4 regions of the Bradyrhizobium sp. USDA 4510 genome follow, and region 1 is predicted to be linked to each of the others. Evidence: riboswitches for the same ligand, from Rfam matches in the RefSeq annotation. Region 1 holds a riboswitch; each other region holds the start of a gene.

Region 1 (4,689 bases):
GCTGCCAGCCCGGCCAGGCAGATCAGCGATCGACCGAGACAGAACCAAAGCACGCGCGTTCCAGACATTCTCTTCATTGCTGCCGGCCTATCTGGTTCTCATCCACGCGTCAATTCCAAAGCGGACAATCTTCGACGTGCTCTACGAGATCGCTAGAAGTTAGCGGCAACGTGACGCGAGCACCTGCTGATGTCCCGCGCAAGCAGGCGCTGTCCCTCGATGTCACGCGCCGCTAACTTCAGTGGTCAGCCAAAGCTTCAACTTGCAATGCTGGACCAGCCCAGGAGGAGAAGCCTGGGCAAGCGAGGACTTGCATTCTTCGTGCCAGGCAATAGCAGGCAGTTCGCACCAGATTTGTGCCGCCTTTGTCGACTTCCCGACCTGCGCACCTTATTTATGTTGCCATTAAGCCTATTCGCAGCGACTTTCGTGGCTCATTCCTGTCACGCACTGGATCTCCGAGCAGCGCAGTTTTGAAAGCCTCGCTGCCAGAAGCCAGACGACAATTGAGTGCAGGTTTGCCGCCATCGAACCGGTGTGGTCCGGGTTCGTTGCCGCTGCTGCCAAGGTCGAGAGTGCCTCAACCGGTTGTGCAAGGCGCTTTATGGCCACAACGAGGCGAAGCCGCCCATCAGCGGCGAGCGATTAGGAATTGGCGCTCGCAAGTTCAAAAGTCAGGCAGACGATGGGACGACGACATTCGCCGCTCGCGTGATGGCCCGCTTCGTGACCGGCGTCTATCAGTTCGTCGCCGTAGTCAACATTTGGAAGAGCCGCGCTTCCATGCAGTCGTACCGACCGGGCAAGAAGGCCAAGCCCCTCGGGTTGAGCTAGCTTCGGCTTGAACTGCTCAAAACGTTCGAGAGCATCTGTCTGACGGCCGGGTTCATAAGTGGCCTTGCTATCCACCCGAACAGGCCGACCGCAAAGACGGCAGCAGCAAAGACGCCGAGGGCACTCCAAACAGCCATTTTCATTGCGAGCTACTCTTTTCGTTGGTGATTCACTATGCTTGCTTTTCGCAGTATCGCCAAAAAACGTCCGCATGGCGCCTACCAGGATTGGTCGTAGATCAACATGCTCGCTGAGTATGCCGGCGGATTTAGCGTATAGCGCGCCTATTCACACTGGTTGTTGGTGGAGAAAGGGGGACTTATCGAAGGGTGCTCGATGAATGTTTGAAAGCTGGATCGCGTGAAGAGCGTCCTGTCTCGGCACCGTGACCTTCATCGCCCAGGCCGCATTCGTCTCTTCCATGATCTGACACGCGGTCCGACGCCAACGCGCCTCGCAGATGGTCACCCCGATATCTGTGATTGGAGAGTGGCTTCAACGTCGCGATCAAGAGTGGCCGTGCATCGTCAACACGTAGGAGACGTCGCAGCATCAATTTGAGAGGTTGACGGCGGAGTTGTCTTGCCGATAATCCAAGTCGTCGAGGTGCTCCGGTTCCTGCTTGATCCGGAGCTAAGAGGGAAGCCGGTGATGCCGGCGCTGCCCCCGCAACTGTGAGCGGCGAGCCGCTGTCCAACAGAGTCACTGAAGCCTGCGCGGCTTCGGGAAGGCCGGACAGTGGCGATGACCCGCGAGCCAGGAGACCTGCCCCGACAATATGTTCGTCCACGGGCGGGGTGTCCCGGTGGTGCGCCAAGCAGCCGTCGCTCGCGCGACGTCTCCTGCCTGCGTCCGCCATGGCCTTTGCCCCCAACATGGGTTAACGCTATGTCTCTTCTCTCGCTTCCGGTTGCCACGCTCGGAACGCCGCGCATCGGTCCAAGACGCGAGCTTAAACTCGCGCTCGAAAGCTATTGGGCCGGAAGAATCAGCGAACAGCAATTGCTCGAGGACGCAGCCGGCCTACGTGCGGCGAACTGGGCGCGCCAGAAATCCCTCGGTGTCACCATCATTCCGTCGAACGATTTCTCGCTATACGATCAGGTGCTCGACACCAGTGTCATGGTCGGCGCCATCCCGGAAGTCTATGCCTCGAAAGCCGAGCCTGCTTCTCTCAAGACGTATTTCGCCATGGCACGCGGTTCACAAAGCGGCAGTCAGGATGCGAGTTGCGGTCACGGACCTCGCGGCTATGGCGCACCCGCGCAGGAGATGACCAAGTGGTTCGATACCAACTACCACTACATGGTTCCGGAATTTCATCGGGGGCAGACTTTCAGACTCTCCTCTCGCAAGCCTATCGAGGAGTATGAGGAAGCCAAGGCCCTTGGCTTTCAGACGCGCCCTGTCCTGATCGGTCCGGCCACTTTCTTGAAGCTAGGCAAGAGTGCGGATCCCGCGATCCAGCCACTGTCACTCCTGGATGACCTGATACCGATCTATATCAAGGTTCTGCAGGAATTGGCCAAACGCGGAGCAGAATGGGTTCAATTTGACGAGCCCTGTATGGTCCTTGATCTGGATCAGGGGGCAAAAAAATCTTTGCTGCATGCCTATGACCGGCTCGCCAAGGAAGGGCCGGCCATCAAGATCATGGTTGCCAGCTATTTTGGCCACCTTGGCGACAATCTTCACACCGCCTTGCGCCTACCTGTTGCCGGCCTGCATGTCGATCTGGTTCGGGCGCCGGAGTTATTGGATCAGATCATTGCTGCCGGGCGAAGTGAACTCGTCATGTCACTCGGCGTGATAGACGGTCGCAATGTGTGGCGGACGAATTTGTCGGCGCTGCGCCAGCGGCTCGATCCCGCCATTGCGAAGCTCGGCAAGGATCGCGTACAGATCGCCCCATCCTGTTCGCTGCTTCACGTGCCGGTCGATGTTGAACTCGAAACGGAGCTTGCTTCCGATGTCAAGAGCTGGCTTGCGTTCTCGGTTCAGAAGATTCGCGAGCTTGCGACCTTGGCACGGGCACTCGCAGGCGATCAGGATGTTGCCGACGCTCTTGCGGAATCGGAGCGCGTTACCACCCGCCGCGGAACTTCCCCGAAGATCCGTGACGCCAATGTCGCCGTCCGGATGAGTGCGATCAATCAGACCATGCGACGGCGCGTCAGCCCATTTGCCAGCCGTGCCGAGATCCAACGCAAGCGCTTCAAACTGCCGGCGTTTCCGACCACGACGATCGGATCGTTTCCGCAGACCGCAGAGGTGCGTAATGCCCGCGCGGCGCACGCGAGAGGCTCGATGAGCGACGGGCAATACGACAAGTTTCTCAAGGAGGAGACTGCGCGTGTTGTCCGTTGGCAGGAGGACATTGGCCTGGACGTGCTCGTGCACGGCGAGTTTGAGCGCAATGACATGGTGCAGTACTTCGGCGAGCAACTCGCCGGCTTCGCATTTACCAAAAACGGCTGGGTACAATCCTATGGCTCGCGCTGCGTTCGGCCACCGATCCTGTTTGGCGACGTCTCGCGGCCGAAGCCGATCACCGTGGACTGGTGGCGCTACGCGCAATCACTAACCAACAAGCCGATGAAGGCGATGTTGACCGGACCGGTAACGATTTTGAACTGGTCGTTTGTTCGCGATGATATTCCCAGAAGCGAGGCCTGCCGCCAACTTGCGCTCGCGATCCGAGACGAAGTCAGGGATCTCGAGAATGCGGGTGCGACCATGATCCAGATCGACGAAGCAGCGCTGCGCGAGGGGTTGCCACCGCGTCGATCGGAGTGGGCGGCCTATCTCGACTGGGCCGGGGATTGCTTCCGCATCTGCTCATCGGGCGTCGCCGATCAAACCCAGATTCATACCCATATGTGCTACTCGGAATTCAACGACATCATCGATGCGATTGCTGCAATGGACGCCGATGTCATCTCGATCGAGACCTCGCGCTCGAAGATGGAATTGCTTGACGCGTTTCGGAACTACAAATATCCAAATCAAATCGGGCCGGGCGTGTACGACATCCATTCTCCTCGCGTGCCCGAGACAAGCGAGATGACGGGACTCATGGCGTTGGCTCGCAAGCGGCTGCAGGACTCGCAGCTCTGGGTCAATCCGGACTGCGGCCTGAAGACGCGGAAATGGGAGGAGGTTCGCCCAGCACTGGTCAACATGGTCGCTGCCGCCCGCGAGCTGCGCGCTGGATCCGCTCCCGTCGACCGTTGAGCCTTGGCCTGTTGTCTCTCGTCGAGAAAGCCGATCGCTTGTGGGACTTTGCGCAGTCGGTGATCGTGAGGGGACTTGGGGAACGAAAAAGCCCGGCCGCCTTTAGCGGCCGGGCGAAGTGTGTCCGGGAGGAGCGACGCTCTATGCATCGCACCGACGTCCATCGGCGGAGGGAGGACAGCCGATGGTTCGATCACGGCGAGGGCATCCGCCGAAAATCTGACCACAGTTAAAACAAAAGCTCAGGGGAGCTCAATTATGCCGTGGTATGCCGCCGATATTGCCTGGGATTAAAAATCTACACTAAGGTTTGTCGCTGATGAGTATTTTCGCAACGTGTTGCCGAGTTGAGCGACGTGGGCGGTAGTCGGGCCGTCATGGGCCGGCACCAAAGCGCACCTTGGTAGGCGTTCCTGCCGGAAACGGTGGGCTAGATCAACGCGACTATACGAGACTGCCGACGGAAAAAGAATGAGCGGGCTTGCTATTGATGCAGGCCCTGCTTACGCCAGTCTTGGGTCCGCGGGTTCCAAGCTTTGGTTGAGATCTTGTACAGCTTGGCAGACGAGCGGCGAACGGGATGCCGATCGGCGTGCTCTTCAGCGGTGTGATTGGTCGTCA
Region 2 (4,689 bases), 5.8 Mb from region 1:
AAGAACGATCCGGGATCGAACACATAAGGATTGACCGACGACGCGCCGCCATAGGGCGAGTTGTTGGTATGGGTGAAGTCGATCCGGTTGACGTCGAACCCGGCGACGACCTGGTTCGCAAGGCCGAACACGTGGCCGCTGAAGGTCGTATCCATCCGGTTGCCGAGCTGCTTCTGGTCGTGGAATATCTCGATATAGCTCGTGCGATCGATCAGCTGGGTCTTCGGATTCCAGGTGTAGTTCTCGATGTCGCGCCAGTGCCGCTCGCTGGTCAGGTAATACAGCGTGTTGTTGACCTTGATGCCGTCGGCGACGTCCCACTCGGTCTTGAACCGGGTCCAGCTGTCCTGATAGCGGATCGCGCTGTCCGCTGCATTGTAGTTCTTGAAGCGCAGCGCGTCCTGGATCGCGCCGTTGATCAGCGGCGTGCCGAAATAGCGCGACGGGCTGCGATCGCCGTAATCTTCCGAGAGCGTGAAGGCGAGATTGTCCGACGCCTGCACCCGCACGGCAGCGGAGACCACCGCGTTCGAGGTCTTGTCGCGATCGACCCAGCTGTCCGACATGTTGCCGGTGGCGTTGATGCGGTACGACACATTGGGATTGATCGGACCGGTGCTGTCCACCGAGAGCCGCCGCGTCATGTTGCTGTCGAGCGAAACCTCGGCCTCGTTATAGGGCGTGCTCTGCGGCTTCTTCGGAATCACGTTGATGACGCCGCCGATCGCGCCTTCGCCGTACAGCACCGAGGCCGGGCCGCGCAGCACTTCGATGCGCTGCGTCGACCAGGTGTCATAGGGGAACGTCAGCGTGCCGGAGCCGATATAGAAGCGCGTGCCGTCATACAGCGTCATCACCGAGTTGCTGCCGGCAAAGCCGCGGGTGCTGAACGACAGGCCGCCATTGCCTGGCGCCGGCGTTGCGACGAACCCGGCCGCGTCCTGGGTGACGGCATCGAGCACATTATGCTGGCCGCGTTCAGCGATGGTCTGCGCCGTGATGATCTCGACGCTGGCCGGCGTCTGCAGCGGCGTCAGGTTGAGACGACTGCCGGTGCCGCCCTGCGTGGTGGCATTGAGCGTCGGCGATGCCGATCCCGGTACGCCCGACGCCGCGACGCGCGGGGCGTTGCCGGCTGTTGCAGGCCTCGGCCGTGGCCGCGCCGCAGCGGTCATGTCACGGCTGCGCGCCGCAGGCTTCGGCTTTGGCGCAGCGGAAGGCGCGACCTCAATCGGATCGAGCCTGGTTGGTGGCGGCGTTTGTGCCGAGCCTTCGGCCGGCAACAACAATGATGACAGGGAGCAGAGAAGACCGAGGCGCCATTTGCGCGCAACGGGAGAGGACGGAGACATGAAAAGGACTCGCGGTAACGTGGCACGTCACCGCGAACGTGGACTGGCGCATTGCCAAAAAAGGCAGTGCTCCGATCCCACCAGGACGCCCCCGCCCGATGTGCTCGCGTGTGACCACGACTGACGGCAGGTCTCCTGGCTCACGGGTCATCGCCTGTCGACGCCTTCCCGGGCCTGATGGCCCAGTGGCAAATTGACGAAAGGCTCGCCGTTTACAGTTGCGGGGACAGCTGCGGCATTGGGGTTACCCTCGCACCGCATTCCCTTTTGATCCCCGAAGGGAACCGTCGGCAAAAACGATAGGTGCTGGCTGCAGAGCTGTCAATTCGATGCGATTGTCGCAGACCTGCTTTGCGGGTGATGCTGCGGCGATGACACAGCGACGTCGAGGGCTGACGCCGAAAAGCAACCCGTCATCCTGAGGAGCGCGGCACGCGCGTCTCGAAGGATGCACGGCCCGGCTGGCGGCCGATTCATCCTTCGAGACGCCGCTTCGCGGCTCCTCAGGATGACGGGAAACGTAGGTTCGCGTCACTGAGCCTCGACGCATCCCTGCATCACCTCATCAATCTCCGCGCGTGACAGCGCACCCATCTCGGCGATGAACACGATGCGCGTGCGCGGCACGCCGGGCGACGGGACGCCGCCCGCAGCCAAGGTCGCGCGGCCGCCGGCGAGTTGAAGCACGGTCAGCCGCCCGGGCTGCTCCACCGTCTCGAACAATCCCTTCGCCCGCGCCAGCTTCGGCGCCAGTCTGCCGATCGCCTGCTGCAAGCGCGGCAGCACGACGGGCCGCTCCGAGGTCCAGCTCAGCGTGTCGAAGCGATCGGACGACGGCCGTCGCGGCGCGGTCTCGCGCGGCGCCGACACATGATCGAGGTCCGCTGGGAACAGCAGCGCGGCCGGCACCTCGCCATGCAAGGCATCGACCACCACGGCCGCCGGACGCACCGCGCGCACGGCGTCGCGGATCGCGGCGCACGCAGCGGCGTCAGTCAGATCGACCTTGCTCAGCGCCACCACATCCGCCGCCCGGAGCTGCGAGCGCAGCAGCGCATCGTTCAGCATCGCCGCAGGCTGCGTCGCGTCGACCACGCACAGCACGGTCTCCAGCGGCGCCTCCTTCCAGATCACGGGATCCATCAGGTTGCGCACGATGTCGGCGGGATCGGCGATCCCGCTGGTCTCGATCACGATGAATTCGGGACGCGGATCACGCCGCAGCAACGTGGCGAGCGTGCGCAGCAGGTCGCCCTCCAGCGTGCAGCAGATGCAGCCATTGCTCAGGCTGACCACGCCGTCGCTGGCGCCGGCGATCAGCTCGGCGTCGATATTGATCGCACCGAAATCGTTGACCACGGCGGCGATGCGCCGCCCTTGCGCATGCGCCAGCAGATGGTTGACGACCGTGGTCTTGCCCGCCCCGAGGAAGCCCGCGACCAGCAGGATCGGGACCGGCACCTCAGCCCCCCGTGATAGGCCGGCGCACCGGCCGGCCGGGACGCGCCGCGACATCGAGCACACCATCGCTGATCAGCGGCTGGCCGCTGACCACGAGATGCCGCACGCCCTCCGCCGGACGATTCATCGCCGAGAAGGTCGCGCGATCGCTCAGCGTCTCGTAGTCGAACACCACAACATCGGCGTCGGCGCCGACCTGCAGCCGGCCCTTGGCCCGCATCGCCGGCGTGCTCGCCGACAGGATCTCGGCCGGGATCAGCGCGCATTTGCGGATGCCCTCGAGCAGCGACACTTTCTTGCGCTCGCGCACCCATTCACGGATGAAGCGGGTGAAGCAGCCGGCCGAGCGCGGATGCGAGGTGGCATCGTCGGGCAGCGGCCAGGCGTCGCCGCTGTAGGGGCGGCCGTCCGACAGCGTCCACGGCATCGCGTCGGAGGCGATCGCGCCGCCCGGATACAGCACCGCCATATCGAGCAGATCGCGATGATGCGCGTTGTTCTCGATGTCGAGCACATGCCACAGCACCAAGGTCGAGGGCTCTTCGGCCTGTGCCGCCAGCAGCTCCTCGCGGCTGCCGAAGCGGTGACCGTCGGTCACGCGCTGCACCGAATCGTAGCCGAGGCCGTTGCGCTCCTCGAATTTCGGATCGCTGAAGAAGGTCGCCGCCAGCACGGTCGAGCCGGTGCCGTAGGGATAGGCCTCCACCGTGATCGGCAGGCCCTGCGCCTGCGCTTTCGCGATCAGCGCGACACAGCGCTCGATATCCGTCTTGCTCGACGAGTTGAAGTGGCAGATGTGCATATGCGCGCCGGTGGCGCCGGCATAGCCGATCAGGCGGATATAGGCTTCCGCCGCGCTCTCGGGATCGATCCGCGACATGTAGGCGACGTGGGTGAAGGTCGGCACCGCATGATCCGCCGCGAGCTGGCACACCGCGGTCAATTCCTGCACGCCGGCGCCCGGCGCATAGGCGTTGAGAATGCCGATGCCGATGCCGCCCTCATTCAGTCCGTTGGCGAGGCGCTCCAGGATGCCGCCGACTTCGCCTTCGGTCGCGACGTTTTCGATCCAGCGGCGATCGCGCATCGCGGCACCAAACGATTCCAGCGAGCTCTCCGAATTCGAGCCGGTCATCGCACCGATGCGCGCGAAGGCCCAGTTGGCGGCGGCGCCGTAGTTCAGCACCCTGCCCTTCTCGGCCTGGCGCTTGTACCAGGATGCGACCGGCAGCACGCCGGCCTCGAGGTCGAGCGAGGTCGTTACCCCGTCGAACGCCTGCATGCGGTCGGCCGGAATGGTCTGGCCATGCGCGTGCAGGTCGATGAAGCCCGGCGCCACCACGAACCCGGTCGCGTCGATCTGCCGTTCGGAACCGCCGAGGCCGGTGCCGACCGCGGCGATCTTGCCGTCGACCACGGCCACATCGCCGATCGCGTCCATCCCGCTGGCCGGATCCACCACCCGGCCGCCGCTGATCACCAAGCCACCCATCTCGCCACTCCCCGCATTCCAAAACCGACCGGTTTCCAGTCGAGCACAGAGAAGCGCATCGCACTGATCGCAGCAAGCCGGCCAGGGTTGTGGCGACATGCTGTGACGGAATATCCGCCGCGCCGTGATGGCGATTGCAGAGTGAGGCCCTTCCTACGTTCCGGTTGCACGCCGCGACGGCAGCCCGCGCCAGAGATCGGGGCCGGGCTTCACGCGGCTCGCCACGAGTTTCGGCGGCGTGCGGTCCCTGGCTATCGCCGCTTCGACCGCACGCTTGAGCCTGACATTGTCGATCTGCGCCAGAAAGCGCCGGATGACAGCATCCTGATCCGTGCCCTGACCGGAGATCGCCGCGCACAGCTCCGCGGTCGTCCTGCGGAAGAA
Region 3 (4,689 bases), 1.2 Mb from region 1:
GGTCTGTCGGCCGATCTCGATGTCATTGACGTTCGCGGCCGTCATCTCGACGCAGGTCGGGACATCGCTCCTTGGGTCGTAGACGACATGCAGCTTCATGCCGCGGATGCGGCCGTTCCACGTCGCCCAACTGCAGACCTTGCCGAGCGGGATCGGACTGGCGTCGATCAGACGCACCATCTCCATGCCTTCACTCCGCAGCTGGCGACGCGCCATCGCCGACAGCGCCGCAAAGGTTTGCGCGAAAATGCCGATCGGACGGCGGGCATTGGCATCGGACAACGTCGAGCGCAACAGCTTGCCGGTTCCCAAGTGATAGTGATGCTGCGAATTGGCGTTGAAGCCAGTCACCACCCCGCGCAGACTGCTGTTGCCGCTAAGCTGGGCATAGATCAGCGTCACCAGATGATCCCAGCTCCTGAACGACTTGTCGTAGGCATCCCCGTCCAGACGATCCACAACCGTCTGAAACTGCCGTCGATTGATCGGTTCAAGCAGCCTTCCAAAAATGCTACCGCGATATCGCATGCTCGGCCCTCTGTGTCTCGACAACCAGAAAAGACCGATTTGCCTCGGTCCTGCCGAGCATGCACCGCGACACAGTGAATCATTCCCCGGACACCCCTGCCGCACGCGGGGCGAGGTGAGAAGGAATCATCTCGCTTTAACGCGCCAGCGCGAGCAGGCCTTCGACATCGAGATGGGTCTCGATGTGCTCGGCAAGCGCGTCGAGCGCGCTCTCGACCCTGGCGCCGTAGGGCTGATCAGCCGCCGCGATGTCGAGTTGCGCGAGGAAAGCCTTGCGAAATTCGTCCGAGGCGAACAGGCCGTGCAGATAGCTGCCGTGAGCGCGCCCATCTGCGGAAACCGCGCCCTCAGCCGTACCGTCGAATGATGCAAAAGGCCGCGCGCGATCCGGGCCGTCGGTGCGCCCGATATGGATTTCATAGGCGTTGATCGGCTGGCTGGTCGCAGCATGCACCGCGCTGACGCGCGTCAGCGTCTTGTGTTCGGTCATGGTGGTCGTGACATCGAGCAGCCCGAGGCCGCGTGTTTCGCCGGCGGGCCCCTCGATCCCTTCAGGGTCGGCGACGCTGTGTCCAAGCATCTGGTATCCGCCGCACAGGCCGAGGACATGGCCGCCGCGGCGATGATGCGCGAGGAGGTCGATGTCCCAGCCCTGCGCGCGCAGGAAGGCGAGATCGCCGCGGGTCGATTTCGAGCCGGGCAGGATGACGAGCTTCGCATCACCCGGGATGGCTTCGCCCGGACGTACCATCACGAGATCGACGCCGGGCTCGAGCTTCAGGGGATCGAGGTCGTCGAAATTGGCGATCCGCGACAACGCAAGGAATGCGATCTTGTGCTGGCCGGGCTTGCGCGCCTCGCCGAGCCCGAGCGCATCTTCGGCCGGAAGCTCGCCGGCGCGGACGAACCAGGGCAGCACGCCAAATCCGCGCCAGACGGTGCGCTCTTCGATCAAGCGATAGCCGTCATCGAACAATGTCGGATCGCCGCGGAATTTGTTGATGACAAAGCCCTGGATCATCGCCGCATCGTCAGGGTCGATCACCGTCTTGATGCCGACGAGCTGCGCGATCACGCCGCCGCGGTCGATGTCGCCGACCAGCACCACTGGCACGTCGGCTTTGCGCGCAAAACCCATATTGGCGATATCGGACTTGCGTAAGTTAACCTCGGCGGGACTGCCGGCGCCCTCGACCAGCACCAGATCGGCGCGCTGCTTCAGGCGCGCAAAACTCTCCAGCACCGCGCCCATCAGCGATGGTTTCATGCCGGCATATTCGCGCGCGCGTGCGGTGGCGATCCGTTTGCCGTGCACGATGACCTGGGCGCCGACATCGGTCTCGGGCTTCAGCAGCACCGGGTTCATGTCGGTGTGCGGCTCGACGCCGGCGGCGAGCGCCTGCAACGCCTGTGCGCGGCCGATCTCGCCGCCATCGACGGTCACCGCGGCGTTGTTCGACATGTTCTGCGGCTTGAACGGCAGCACGCGCAGGCCGCGCCGTCTCGCGGCGCGGGCGAGGCCGGCGACGATGAGCGATTTGCCCACGTCCGAGCCGGCTCCCTGGATCATCAATGCGCGCGCCATCGTGATGCCCGTCAGAACTCGACGCCCGGCTGGGCCTTGATGCCGGAGCGGAACGGATGCTTTACCAGCGTCATCTCGGTGACGAGATCGGCAATCTCGATCAGCTCCTCCTTGGCGTTGCGCCCGGTGAGCACGACATGGGTCATCGGCGGCTTCGACGTGGTCAGGAAGTCGACGACATCGGCGATCGCAAGGTAATCGTAGCGTAGCGCGATGTTGATCTCGTCGAGCACGACCATGCGCAGGCTCGGGTCTGCGATCAGCTGCTTGGCCTTTTTCCAGCCGGCTTGCGCTGCCGCGATGTCGCGGGCGCGATCCTGCGTCTCCCAGGTAAAGCCTTCGCCCATTGCGTGGAATTGACAGAGATCGCCGAAATGCCCGGTGAGCAGGCGGCGCTCGCCGGTATCCCAGGCGCCCTTGATGAACTGCACCACGGCGCAGGGAAAGCCGTGCGCCACACAGCGCACGATCATGCCGAACGCGGAGGACGATTTTCCTTTGCCGGCGCCGGTATGAACGATGATCAGGCCCTTTTCACCGCTCTTGGTCGCCATGATGCGGTCGCGGGCGGCCTTCTTTTTCGCCATCTTGTCCGCGTGGCGCGCATCCGGCGAAAGATCGGTGCCGACGGCGCCGTCTTCAGCGCCCTTTCCATCAGAAGTCATCACATTCCTTCGGCTTGACAAGTGCGAGGCTTGGACGAATGGTGGTCCTGCGTTGGTTCCTGTCCTACGACAGGCGAAGAGGGAATGCGATAGGGCTCCGCTAAATCGGGCCCGAAGCGCAGCCGCCCCCGCGACCGTGACCGGAGAGATGCCCAAGCCACTGATTCCATACGGAGTCGGGAAGGTGGGCATCGAAGGGTAAAACCTGCTCCGCAAGCCGGGAGACCTGCCAACGCAGCATGTTGTGAAACCGGCGGACGGGGTGTTCCGCGACGGGGAACGAACCTGTCCAAAATCGGTTCGTGTGCCTCATCGCTTCCCGCTGTCAATCCAGGAAGGGCGATGAGCGTTACACTTCATGTCTGCATCACCTGCCGCGCCGGCCAGACGCCGGCGGAAGGTGAGCTCGCGCCCGGTGCACGCCTGCATGCCGCGCTTGTCGAGGCCGGCGTGCCTGATGACGTCAATCTGGTTCCCGTCGCATGCCTGTCGGCCTGCAGCCAGGGTTGCTCGGTCGCGCTCAGCGCGCCGGGGCGCTGGTCCTATGTCTACGGCCGACTGTCCGCTGATAATGCCGCGGATGTGATCGCCGGTGCCTCCGCCTATGCGGCGGCGCCCGACGGCATCGTGCCGTGGCGCAGCCGTCCGGAAATCTTCCGCAAGCAATCGCTCGCCCGCATTCCACCTCTTCCCGTCGTGCCGGAGGCCGCAGAATGACCACGCTCGCCAAAATTCCGGTCACCGTCGTGACCGGCTTTCTCGGCTCCGGCAAGACGACGCTGATCCAGCATCTGATCCGCAATGCCAACGGCAAGAAGCTCGCGGTGCTGGTCAACGAATTCGGCAGCGAAGGCGTCGACGGCGACATCCTGAAGTCGTGCGCCGACGCCAATTGTCCGGCCGAGAACATCGTCGAACTCGCCAATGGCTGTATCTGCTGCACCGTCGCCGACGATTTCATCCCGGCGATGGAGCAGTTGCTGGCGCGGAACGTGAAGCCCGATCACATCGTGATCGAAACTTCCGGGCTCGCGCTGCCGAAGCCGCTGCTGAAAGCGTTCGACTGGCCGGAGATCCGTTCGCGGATCACGGTCGACGGCGTGATCGCGCTCGCCGACGCCGAGGCCGTCGCCGCCGGCCGTTTTGCGCCTGATCCGGCCGCGGTGGATGCGCAGCGTGCGGCGGACGACAATCTCGACCACGAGACGCCGCTGTCGGAAGTGTTCGAGGACCAGATCGCATGTGCCGATATCGTGCTGCTGACCAAGGCGGACCTCGCGGGGGCGGAGGGGATCAAGGCAGCGAAAGAGGTGATCGCGGCCGAGATGCCGCGCGAGGTGCCGATGTTGCCCGTCGTCGACGGCACGATCGACGCGCGCGTAATCCTCGGGCTCGGGGCGGCGGCGGAAAGCGATCTCGCGGCGCGGCCGTCGCATCACGATGGCGAGGAGGAACACGAGCACGACGATTTCAATTCCGTCGTGATCGATCTTCCGGAAGTTTCGGATGTCGACGCGCTGGTCGCCTCGATCAAGGGGCTGGCGCGCGAGCAGAACGTGCTGCGCGCCAAGGGCTACATCGCGGTCGAAGGCAAGCCGATGCGGCTGTTGGTGCAATCGGTCGGCGAGCGGGTGCGGCATCAGTTCGACATGCCCTGGGGCGCCCGGGCGCGGCAGTCGAAGCTCGTCGTGATCGGCGAACATGCCGACATCGATGAAGCCGCGATCAGGGCACGGCTTGGTGTCTGATGCACGTCGTCTTCCGCGAGAGCCGCGGCCTTGAGGAGACCGCGACGCCAAGGGACCTCGGCCAGGATCCGGCCGATCTCGTGGTGTTGTCGTTTTCCGACAGCGATCTTGCTGCCTTCGCGGCCGGCTGGCGGCGCGGCCGTGCTGCGCTGCCGTCGCTGCG
Region 4 (4,689 bases), 790 kb from region 1:
GAATGGTTCTCCAGCGGCTGTTTATCGGTGCGGGACCAGTTTCATGATAGTCTTGCGCAGGCAGCTTCGAAGCAAGGTGCAGCTTCGTGGGCCTGCCGCCTGGCATCCGGCAGGTAAACCGGAAGGTAGGGATCATTTCGATTCGGCCTTGACGAACCTGTGGGATGTTGGCGATCGCGTCATTCAGGTTTCGCTCATCTCCAAGGGCGCCGGCGCCGTCAGCTTATCTCTGAATAAGCTTCTATCGGTGGGCTGAGCGGGCTGATGGTTTCTTCGCACAACAGCAGGATCGCTCGCGCCGCGACGCGCAGAGGGGGTGATGCGCTTGTTCACTTGCCACTTCTGCTACCGCATCGGCGGATGTAAGGGCCTACACCCTATATAACCAAAGTGCAGGCGGGTACGAAGGCAACAGCCGTCGAGCTGCTTGCAAATGAGAGGAGACATTGCGTTGCGGATAGATTTCTCGCGCATCAATCGGTCTAAAGCTGCATTCCACGATATTTATGCTTCGGATGATCCGAGGGCATATTTCTCGGTCCTCGGAGACCTGGATTATATGATACCGGACGTGGCTGAGCCGGTTGTGCGCCAAATACTGGCAGCGAAAGCTTCGGCCACCGGCCTCAAGCCCGTCGTGCTCGATGTTGGTTGTTCGTACGGTATCAATGCAGCGGTGCATCGCTTTCCGCTGACCTTCGCGGGCTTGCGTCACCGCTACGCCCGGCGTGAGATGAGAGCGATCAGCTCTGAGACATTGGTGAGTCTCGATCGCAGTTTCTATGCAGCCTGGCCTGATGTCGGGTTGGCACGCTTTATCGGCCTCGATGTGTCGGCAGCGGCGGTCAGCTATGCGAAGAATGTTGGCCTTTTAGAGCAGGGCATTGTCGCTGACCTTGAAAAGGAGGCGCTATCGATGGACAGCGCGCGCATTCTCCGCTCCGTGGATGTTATCATGTCGACCGGATGCATCGGCTACGTTACCGAGAAGACGTTCGGCGAGATTCTCGATGCGGCAGAGAAGCAACCATGGATCATCTCCTTCGTGCTACGAATGTTCCCATTTGAATCGCTCGCCGCGACGTTCGCAAACCGTGGTCTTGTGACAGAACGTCTTGCCGGCGCAACGTTTATCCAGCGTCGCTTTCGCGATGCTGAAGAATTTGAGAGCTGTTTGGCCAGCTTGGCGGCCCTTGGCGTGGATGCCACCGGCCTCGAATCGGAAGGGCTGTTTCACGCCGATCTGATCTTGTCTCGCCCCGAGGCGGATGCGCGCGCCATGCCTTTGGAAGACATTGTCACTGTCGCCAGCGGCAGGGGACGGCCGATCGGACCCCGTTACGTTCATGTTGAAAGTAAGGAGGGCTTGCAGGTCGCGCTGGAGCCGTGACAGGCGTGGGACCACTGTGCAGCGCGATTCGGTTCGGGGCTGGATGCAAGGCCATTCCGGTCGACGGCGCGCCAGAGCCGATGTTGTTCGCCCGCGAGTGGATAACGAATTCGTCCAGATGCCATTGGTCGCGGCGAGCAGGAGCGCTGCGAATCAAATCAAGCGTCTGGCCGAATTGCTCCTCTACTGACGCGCCGTTTCTTAGATTCCATCAATGCGACGTGCGAGCCAGGAATTCCCTCGACCTTTGCGCAGGCTTGACGGAAACCGGTAATGCAGCCCAACGGCATATCCAATCACCTGCAGCAGAAGCCGACAGCGGCGACAAAGTCGTCCGGGCTTCGGTATGTTTTTGCGTTTCAATCTGGATCTCCCCAGTTGACGAATCCCGGCGAGTAGTGCCTATGTCTAGCCAGTCACGGTCTTCTGGCCCCAACATTTTGTAGGTCGGAAGCTAAGAGGGAACCCGGTGCGCCGAACGGCTACTCCGGGGCTGCCCCCGCAACTGTAAGCGGCGAGCGGTTGTCATCATGGTCACTGGCGCAGCACAGCGCCGGGAAGGCCGACAGCCGCGGCGACCCGCGAGCCAGGAGACCTGCCGCGACTGAACGAAAGTCCTCGGGCGGGGTGCCCCGTTGGGTCGCTTGCAGCCGGAGACGTTTGACCGGTTTCCTCGCAAGTCATCCGCGCAGTCCCCCCCGCCTAACATCGCGGGGTTGCCGATGTCGCCGTCTTACGATTTCGATCAGCATGGTCATCTCATTGAGGAGCCGGCGCGCGTGAGGTCGCAGCCATTGCAGGCAGAGCCCAGCGCGCCTGAGTTGTGTCTTGTGCCGCCGCCGTCGCCGGCCCCGCTGCCGTACCCCCTTGCGCCATCGCCAAAGCCGGCCGATCTCAAGCTCGATCGGACGCGCGACGACCTGTTGACGCCGTTCGGCAAGCTGACGCTGAGCGACCGTTATCTGCTCGCCGGCGAAATGATCCAGGACATGTTCGCGCGGGTGTCTTGCGCCTTCGCGGATGATGTTGCGCATGCCCAACGTCTCTACGATGCGATGTCTCGGCTGTGGTTCATGCCAGCCACACCGGTGCTCTCCAACGGCGGCACGACGCGCGGCCTGCCGATTTCCTGCTTCCTTAACTCGGTGTCGGACTCGCTCGAAGGCATCGTGGGCACCTGGAACGAGAACGTATGGCTTGCCTCTAACGGTGGCGGCATCGGCACCTACTGGGGCAATGTTCGCTCGATCGGCGAGCAGGTGAAGGGCGGCGTTACCTCAGGCATCATCCCGTTCATCCACGTCATGGACGGCCTGACGTTGGCGATCAGCCAGGGCTCGTTACGGCGCGGCTCGGCTGCGGTCTATCTCGATATCCACCATCCCGAGATCGAGGAGTTCCTCGAGATCCGCAAGGCGTCCGGCGACTTCAACCGCAAGAGTCTCAACCTGCATCACGGCATCAACGTCACCGATGAGTTCATGCGTGCCGTAGGCGCCGGCACTGCGTTCGCTCTGCGCAGTCCGAAGACCAAGGAGGTTATCCGCGAAATCGACGCCCGCCAGCTGTGGCAACGCATCCTGGAGAACCGGCTGCAGACGGGGGAGCCTTATCTCTTGTTCATCGATACAGTGAACCGCGCGCTCCCCAAGCACCAGCGCGAGCTCGGCCTCAAGGTCTCAACGTCCAACCTGTGCAGCGAAATTACCCTGCCGACCGGCATCGATCATCGCGACGAGGAGCGTACCGCCGTGTGCTGCCTGTCGTCGCTCAACCTCGAGACCTGGGACCAGTGGAACGAGGAGCCTGGCTTCATCGAGGACGTCATGCGCTTCCTCGACAACGTGCTGACCCACTTCATCACGGTGGCGCCGGGCGTCATGAAGCGTGCCCGCTACGCCGCCTTGCGTGAGCGTTCCGTCGGCCTTGGCGTCATGGGCTTCCACTCGTTCCTGCAGGCCAAGAGCATTCCGATGGAAAGCGTCGTGGCCAAGTCGTTCAATCTGAACATGTTCCGGAAAATCCGTCGCGATGCTGATGCGGCATCCGTGACGCTCGCGCGCGAGCGGGGGCCGTGCCCGGATGCCCTGGAACGAGGCGTGATGGCCCGCTTCAGCCATAAGATCGCGATCGCGCCGACCGCCTCGATAAGCATTATCTGCGGCGGCACCAGCGCTTGTGTAGAACCCATCCCGGCCAACATCTACACCCATAAGACCTTGTCCGGCGCCATCTCGGTGCGTAATCGGCATCTCGCCAAGCTGCTGGCCGCCAAGGGCGCCAATACTTCGGCGATCTGGCAGTCCATCATCGCCGCCGAGGGTTCGGTCGCCCATCTCGACATCCTCTCGGAAATCGAGAAAGCGGTCTTTCGCACCGCCTTCGAGATCGACCAGCGCTGGATCGTCGAACTTGCCGCCGACCGCGCCGCGTTCGTCTGCCAGAGCCAGTCGGTCAACCTCTATCTGCCGGCTGACGTCGATAAATGGGATCTTCACATGCTGCACTGGACGGCATGGAAGCGGGGGGTGAAGAGCCTCTACTACTGCCGTTCAAAATCTATTTCGCGCGCGGCGTTCGCCGGCGCCATCGCCGATGGCGACAAGGCTGCGCCCCCGCAACCATCGCAGCAGCGCACCGACTATGAGGAGTGCCTCGCATGTCAGTGATCGATCTCTCGTCCGTCGATCCGCGTACGCTGATCGGCAAGCAGCGCGTCGGCCTCCTCGACTCGACCGGCAGCTACGACGTTGATCGCTACGCCTGGGCTTACGAGTTCTGGAAGCGCCAGCAGCAGACCCATTGGATGGGGGAGGAGGTGCCGCTCGGCGCAGACCTCAAGGACTGGGCGTCGGACCGCGTCACCGACAACGAACGTGCGCTGCTCACCCAGATCTTCCGTTTCTTCACTCAATCGGACATCGAGGTCGGCGACAACTATCTTAAGCGCTACATCCCGATTTTCCAGCCGCTCACCGTCCAGATGATGATTGCAGCTTTCACCAACATGGAGACGGTCCACATCGATGCCTATGCGCTACTGCTCAAAACGCTCGGTATGCCCAAAACCGAGTTCGAGGCATTCCGCGGCTATGCCGAGATGCGCGCGAAGGCCGACTACATGCACGAGTTCGGCGTCGGCACCGTGGCCGATGTCGCCCGGACGTTGGCGATGTTCGGCGCCTTCACCGAAGGCATGGCGTTGTTCGCGAGCTTCGCGATGCTGCTCAACTTTCCGCGCCACAACAAGATGAACGGTATGGGACAGATCGTAAGCTGGTCAGTGCGCGACGAGAGCC

Evidence for each region. Region 1 has a riboswitch for cobalamin ahead of metE (5-methyltetrahydropteroyltriglutamate--homocysteine S-methyltransferase). Riboswitches for the same ligand answer to the same signal wherever they lie in the genome.
Region 2: it holds a riboswitch for cobalamin, as region 1 does, so the genes downstream of both, ACVMDN_RS33195 (TonB-dependent receptor) here and metE (5-methyltetrahydropteroyltriglutamate--homocysteine S-methyltransferase) in region 1, are expected to answer to the same signal.
Region 3: it holds a riboswitch for cobalamin, as region 1 does, so the genes downstream of both, ACVMDN_RS11075 (DUF1636 family protein) here and metE (5-methyltetrahydropteroyltriglutamate--homocysteine S-methyltransferase) in region 1, are expected to answer to the same signal.
Region 4: it holds a riboswitch for cobalamin, as region 1 does, so the genes downstream of both, ACVMDN_RS02305 (ribonucleoside-diphosphate reductase subunit alpha) here and metE (5-methyltetrahydropteroyltriglutamate--homocysteine S-methyltransferase) in region 1, are expected to answer to the same signal.

The regions. Positions count from the first base shown of each region.
Region 1 covers NZ_JBSSBT010000001.1:1,277,055-1,281,743, forward strand. Annotated here, with positions in the region: gene ACVMDN_RS05655 (nodulate formation efficiency C protein) at 1-77, opposite strand, end outside; gene ACVMDN_RS05660 (hypothetical protein) at 646-909, opposite strand; cobalamin riboswitch at 1,422-1,621, shown strand; gene metE (5-methyltetrahydropteroyltriglutamate--homocysteine S-methyltransferase) at 1,723-4,068, shown strand.
Region 2 covers NZ_JBSSBT010000001.1:7,107,687-7,112,375, forward strand. Annotated here, with positions in the region: gene ACVMDN_RS33195 (TonB-dependent receptor) at 1-1,352, opposite strand, end outside; cobalamin riboswitch at 1,461-1,656, opposite strand; gene ACVMDN_RS33200 (CobW family GTP-binding protein) at 1,884-2,813, opposite strand; gene ACVMDN_RS33205 (amidohydrolase family protein) at 2,815-4,305, opposite strand; gene ACVMDN_RS33210 (hypothetical protein) at 4,459-4,689, opposite strand, start outside.
Region 3 covers NZ_JBSSBT010000001.1:2,503,193-2,507,881, forward strand. Annotated here, with positions in the region: gene ACVMDN_RS11060 (IS4 family transposase) at 1-528, opposite strand, end outside; gene ACVMDN_RS11065 (cobyric acid synthase) at 665-2,113, opposite strand; gene cobO (cob(I)yrinic acid a,c-diamide adenosyltransferase) at 2,125-2,778, opposite strand; cobalamin riboswitch at 2,815-3,026, shown strand; gene ACVMDN_RS11075 (DUF1636 family protein) at 3,121-3,495, shown strand; gene cobW (cobalamin biosynthesis protein CobW) at 3,492-4,526, shown strand; gene cobN (cobaltochelatase subunit CobN) at 4,526-4,689, shown strand, end outside.
Region 4 covers NZ_JBSSBT010000001.1:484,985-489,673, forward strand. Annotated here, with positions in the region: gene ACVMDN_RS02295 (nodulation protein NolB) at 44-256, shown strand; gene ACVMDN_RS02300 (class I SAM-dependent methyltransferase) at 434-1,390, shown strand; cobalamin riboswitch at 1,793-2,007, shown strand; gene ACVMDN_RS02305 (ribonucleoside-diphosphate reductase subunit alpha) at 2,170-4,059, shown strand; gene ACVMDN_RS02310 (ribonucleotide-diphosphate reductase subunit beta) at 4,050-4,689, shown strand, end outside.